DNA from 2 places in the Exiguobacterium sp. K1 genome. Region 2 is predicted to be linked to the other one. Evidence: predicted binding sites of a transcription regulator. Region 2 holds the regulator's gene; the other holds the start of a gene.
The links. Region 2 encodes LexA, which represses DNA repair genes until DNA is damaged. Its sites were predicted from a motif close to CGAACATATGTTCG; they were not measured.
Positions count from the first base shown of each region.

Region 1: uvrB (excinuclease ABC subunit UvrB) is a predicted target of LexA. The motif match lies at 1,407-1,420, and genes of this name have one in related genera.

Region 1 covers NZ_JAOTIT010000002.1:81,004-84,178, forward strand. Annotated here, with positions in the region: gene uvrB (excinuclease ABC subunit UvrB) at 1-1,352, opposite strand, end outside; gene N7U64_RS05785 (PDZ domain-containing protein) at 1,520-2,683, opposite strand; gene N7U64_RS05790 (S41 family peptidase) at 2,703-3,175, opposite strand, start outside.
Region 2 covers NZ_JAOTIT010000007.1:156,260-159,434, reverse strand. Annotated here, with positions in the region: gene glpK (glycerol kinase GlpK) at 1-88, opposite strand, end outside; gene N7U64_RS13915 (MIP/aquaporin family protein) at 126-830, opposite strand; gene N7U64_RS13910 (metal-binding protein) at 1,017-1,487, opposite strand; gene lexA (transcriptional repressor LexA) at 1,518-2,132, opposite strand; gene N7U64_RS13900 (hypothetical protein) at 2,341-2,628, shown strand; gene N7U64_RS13895 (recombinase family protein) at 2,674-3,175, shown strand, end outside.

The DNA of each region.
Region 1 (3,175 bases), on a different contig from region 2:
AATGTCGTCACGAGCACCCGTTCATTTTTCGCGACACGTTCGCGGATGTTATCCATCAAGTAGTCGATTTGACCGGTAATCGGATGAATCTCGATCGTCGGATCCACGAGTCCGGTCGGACGGATGATTTGTTCGACCATCTCTTTTGTATGTTCGATTTCGTAAGGTCCCGGTGTCGCCGAGATATAAATCGCTTGGCTGACCTTTTCCTCAAATTCCTCGAACCGGAGCGGCCGGTTGTCCTTCGCTGACGGCAGACGGAAGCCGTGGTCGACGAGGACTTGTTTCCGGGCCTGATCGCCGTTGTACATCCCGCGGATTTGCGGCAACGTCACGTGCGACTCATCGGCGACCAGTAAAAAGTCTTTCGGGAAGTAATCGATCAACGTGTACGGTGTCGAGCCCGGCGGCATTAAGTTCAAGTGACGGGAATAGTTTTCGATCCCCGAGCAGTAACCCATCTCGCGCATCATCTCAAGGTCATAATTCGTCCGCTGTTCGAGCCGCTGGGCTTCGAGCAGCATACCGTCTTCCCGCATCTTCGCGAGTTGTGTCTCAAGTTCTGCCTCGATGTTCGTAATCGCTTTTTGCAGCCGGGTATCCCCGGTCACGAAGTGGGATGCCGGGAAAATCGAGATGTGTTCCCGGTCGGCGATGATTTCACCGGTCAACGGGTCCATGTCGCGTATCCGTTCAATCTCATCTCCGAAAAATTCAACCCGGACACACTGTTCGTCACGCGATGCCGGGAAAATTTCGACGACGTCTCCCCGGACGCGGAACCGTCCGCGCTGGAAATCGATATCGTTCCGTTCATATTGAATGTCGATCAGACGACGCAACATCTCGTTTCGTCCCATCTCGTTTCCGACACGGAGCGACAGCACGTGGTTGTTGTACTCTTCCGGATTACCGAGACCATAAATACACGAAACCGAGGCGACAATCAGGACGTCTTCGCGTTCAAACAGCGCTGACGTCGCTGAGTGACGCAACTTATCGATCTCATCATTAATGGACGAGTCCTTTTCGATGAACGTATCCGTTGACGGCACGTACGCTTCCGGTTGGTAATAATCATAAAAGCTGACGAAATATTCGACCGCGTTGTTTGGGAAGAACTCTTTGAACTCCGAATACAGCTGACCGGCAAGTGTCTTATTGTGGGCCAGGACCAACGTCGGCTTCTTAATCTCTTTGATGACGTTCGAGACGGTGAAGGTTTTCCCTGTTCCCGTCGCTCCGAGCAACGTTTGATGGCGCTCGCCGTTCTTGACGCCTGCAATCAATTTTTCAATCGCTACCGGTTGATCGCCACCCGGTTCAAATGGTGATACTAACTCAAAATCCATCGTATTCTTCCCCCTCATCCAGTTCACAAAATCTATTTTCATTGTACCACTTTACGAACAAACATTCGATTTTGAAGTGCTCCATTTAAAAGTTACCCGTTTTTCACGAAAAGAAAAAGTCCAGCCCGCAGGCTGAACTGTTTTTTACGCTGAATTTTAAACTCAAGTCACTGCAGGGTCCGGATTTTCGTCCGTTTGTTGCCAGGTTCACTGACGAACAAAATCCCGAGATCATGATGATCCTGTTCATAAAAAGCCCGCTGCGCGAACCGGACATCTCCGTTGTGATTCATGACCTCGAGACGGAGGTACGGTTTGTGTTTTTGAATCGCTTCGTAAAACGACTTCTCCGACTCGACGAACTCTCCGTTGACTTTATAAATCGCTTCGCCCGGGACGAGTCCCATCTCAGAAGCCGGCTTCTCCGGTAACGTTCCGAGAATGACGACCCCGCGTTTTCCATTGAGGAACAGCGGTGTCTGCGAGCGGTTGAGTCGTTTAATCCGCTGATGCAAAATCAGGTGTACGATCAGCAGGACGGGTAATCCGTATAACCAGACAGCCTGTCCGGTCAAGAAGGCGCCTGCCGCAAGCACGACGGACAAGACGAACGTCAGCAGTCGTCCCTGGATCAGCGGACGGATTAACTGGTCCGGCAACTGTCCGGTAAAGAGGAAACTGAATCCGATCGGCAAAAACAGGACAATCGGAACGAACTCCGGAAACGACCATTGTGGAATGAGCGTTTCCAGGCTGCTGCCCGGTACAAAGACGACGAGCGGAATCAGCCACAGCTTATTCGACGAAAGTCCACCGATGTAACGTCCCCGCTTCGATAAGACCAAGGAAGGTGATAAATTCTTTTTCCCCCGCCAGATCAACAGTACCAGTTCAGCTCCCAAGGACAAGGCCGCAAGCAACAGCCAGTCGCTGACCGTGACATCCCGGAGACTGTCAACCCGGTCACCCGTCATGAACCAGGTGACGCCGGCAAGCAGGACGAGCGGTCCGAGCGGTAAATTGAAGCGGATGACACCGGTCAACAAAATCAGGAACGTCAACACCATGAAGGCGATCAGAAACTCTGTTGAGACCGTCAACGTCAGACTCACACTGATGACGGATAAGACAAGACCAACCACGAAGCCCGGAACAAGCGTTTCGAAGAGATCGGTCCGTTTGCTACGCGTGCGTGACCGGAACAGATTCCGTTCACGTTTGACACGTCGCATACTGAGTAAAAAACTGACTAGAACTGCTAACCACAAGATTGGACTAGCGAAGAGACTAATCACTGTCCAACCGATTCCATCGAGTAATTCCACGCCCATTCAGACCTCTTTCTGTAAGTTATTGTGCAGCGACTTCCAACGCCTTGATGCGCTGGACATCATTTTTTTCGTCTTCCAGTTTCTTCAGGAGACGCGTTTCCATCTCGGAAGCGGTCACCTGATCGATTTTGCCGGTCACCTCAAGCTTCGCGTCTTTTTGGAGACGCTCGACCGCCTGTTTCATCGTATCGCCGAAGTAACCGTCCTGTCCTTTCGGATCAAAACCGATCGCTTCAAGAACCAGGTGTGCGTTTTCGACAGGCTTGCCGTAATCGCCGCTTGCAAGCGTCTTATTATCCGTCAGAATCTTCGTGACGTTAAAGTAATCCGGCTGTTTGACTTCGACCGTCGGCTTGACGCCTTTTTTATGAATCCAGTTGCCGTCCGGTGTCAGCCATTTATTCGTCGTCAGCTTCAAATCACTGCCGTCTTTTAAATCATAAGCGCTTTGGACGATTCCTTTTCCGAACGATTTCGTCCCGACCACTTCGG
Region 2 (3,175 bases):
AGTTCACGATTTGTCCATCATGGTCAAAAATGATGGCACGCGAGCTTGTTGTTCCTTGGTCGAGTGCTAAGATGTACTTGTTTTCCATGCTGAAATCCCCCTTGAGATGTAGGTGTCAAACAAAATCAGTTTTGCAGCAGTTGATACAGCAAGACGGCTACTCCACCACCGATGATTGGACCAACGATTGGAATCCACGAGTAACTCCAGTCAGATGAACCTTTTCCTTTAATCGGTAAGATAGCGTGTGCAATCCGCGGACCAAGGTCACGGGCCGGGTTGATGGCATACCCTGTTGTACCACCGAGCGAGAGACCGATGACGACGACAAGAAGACCGACGATGAATGGTTTCAGTCCGTCACCAAATGTTGTCAGACCAAACGACAGGATTCCGAATACCAGGACAAACGTCCCGATGATCTCTGAAATCAGATTTGACGGTGTATGGCGAATCGCCGGACCTGTTGCGAATACACCCAGTTTTGCTGCTTGATCATCAGTCGCTTCAAAGTGTTTCATATAATGAAGCCAAACGAGTACTGCACCGATGAATGCTCCGATTAATTGACCGGCGATATAGACAGGTACGTCTGCCCACGGTAAATCGGAATTCATGGCAAGCGCCAATGTCAATGCAGGATTGAGATGCGCACCACTCGAGGCAGCAATGTATGCTCCCGTCATAACGGCGAGACCCCAAGCGAATGTAATGACGATCCAACCGCCGTTCTCAGATTTTGTCTTTCTCAAGACAACCCCTGCAACGACTCCGTCCCCGAGCAAAATCAGAATCATTGTTCCGATCAGCTCACTTGTAAAGTTACTCATGCAAAAACCCTCCCTTTGGATTAAAGCAAATAATGGCCTTTCCATTTAAACCTACATCTAATTGAGAACGTTTTCAATACAAATACTTCAAAACTTCAAATTAAAATTTCCTTAATTTATGTTTAAAAAAATGAAAAATGGATAATAAAAAAATCCTTTGTTCATTTTTCAATGAACGAAGGATTTTCAACGACGCTTTTTCCGCTTCTTTTTGGTGCGGAAGAAGCTGCTGGAATGATCGAGAACGATATGTATCGTACTGGCGACCATGACGCCGATGACAAAAGCGGGCATGGCTGCAAACCAGGAATCCACCGTGCTTGATTCGACAAGTTTCAGATACAGCGCCAAAAACAGAAGTGGAATCACGAAAGCGGCGCTGTACAACAGGCGGATCAGGTCACCGATGATCAATCCGTGTGACCAGATGGACCGGTGGGGCATGATTTTGACATAGGGCATCCAAAGGACACGCAAAGGACCATGCCGATAGTAAGGTTCAGACTTCAAATCGAGATCTGGTGAAAGCCAAAGGGTGCCGACGGCGATGCCGACAGCAGTTGGAAGCCAATCCGTCTGCTGCGTTGCGACCGAATACGCAACGTAGCCGGTTAGAGCGACGGTATTGACTGTATCATGTACATTTCCAGAAGGCATGAAAAAAGACCAGCTGCGCTGGTCCCTCGCTTAGTGGATCGTCCGATATACGCCGATGACCTTGCCAAGAATCGAGACGTTATCGAAATACATCGGGTCCATCGAATCATTTTCTGGTTGGAGACGTACTTGTTGATCTTCTAAGAAGAACCGTTTAACTGTCGCTTCGCTATCTTCGGTCATAGCCACGACGATTTCACCATTCTCTGCTGTGTTCTGCTGACGAACGATGACCCGGTCACCGTCTAGAATACCTGCATTGATCATGGACTCACCGTCAATCGTCAACATGAAGACATTTTCGTTCCCGACGTAATGTGCAGGGAGAGGGAAATGTTCTTCGATATTTTCAATGGCTGTGATAGGGAAACCGGCCGTTACTTTCCCAATGACAGGAATGTGTACGATAGCTTCATGATCTTCTTCAGGTTTATCAAGCAATATCTCAATCGCACGTGGTTTTGTTGGGTCACGGCGAATCAGTCCGCGTTTTTCTAGACGATCCAAATGACCGTGTACCGTTGAGCTTGAAGCAAGACCAACAGCTTCACCGATTTCACGAACTGAAGGTGGATACCCTTTCAGTTTCACTTGAGCAACGATGTAGTCAAGGATTTCTTGTTGTCGTTTCGACATTTTCCGCATATGAATTGCCACCTCTTTCCGGATTGGTTTTTGAAGGTTATAGGAATACATGTTTCTAAAATCACTATAACATAGAACAAATGAGCGTACAAACAATTGTTCGACATTTTATATTGACCGAACACTGGTTCCTGGTTTAAGATGAGTTATGCGAACAATTGTTCCGCGAACGTTTATTCTAAAACATTTTAATTTGGAGGGATTCATCATGATGCATTCAATCCGTACCCATGCCTTTTCCATTGTTTTTTATACGCTCAGCTTTGCCTTCATTCTTTTTCTCTTAACACCTCGCCCGGATGAAAAGGTCGAACAGCTGTTAACGACTTCCGTTACAGTAGACCAGAACGCGACCGTCGAACAGGTGGCGGAAGTATACAACGACGGTTCAATGACGGACCAAGAATATGTCGAATGGTTGATTGAGAATAATGAATTAAAGACGACACATGTCATTTCGAAAAACAAAATCGTTGTACCAATCGCGCAACAATGACAAACTGTAAAAGTTGTCAATGAACGAACAGGGGTGTGAAGTACGATGAAAGTAGTAATCTACTGTCGCGTCTCGACGGAAAAAGAAGCACAGGATAGCTCGCTTGAGCGGCAAAGATCAGAACTGTCGGGACTCGCTGCAACAAAAGGATTTGAAGTCGTGGATATCATCACGGAAAAAGAAAGTGGTTACGACGTTGACAGGGAAGGGATGTTATCCGTTCTTGATTACGTCACACGTCAAGCGGTGGACGCCGTTCTTGTGACGGATGATACGCGGATCGGACGCGGGAATGCCAAAATCGCCATTTTACATACGTTCCAAAAACATCAGGTTCAACTGATGACGATGGAATCGGATGGCGAGTATAAACTGGCGGACGCCGAAGCGATGGTGCTTGAGATCGTATCGCTCGTCGAAGAGTATCAACGGAAACTGCATAATGCGAAGATTGCCCGCGGGATGCGGCGAGCTGTTGAAAACGGCTTCCGTCCCGAACAAAATCTCAATCGGCAAGGCGAGAACGCCGGACGGAGCCGAAAAGAAG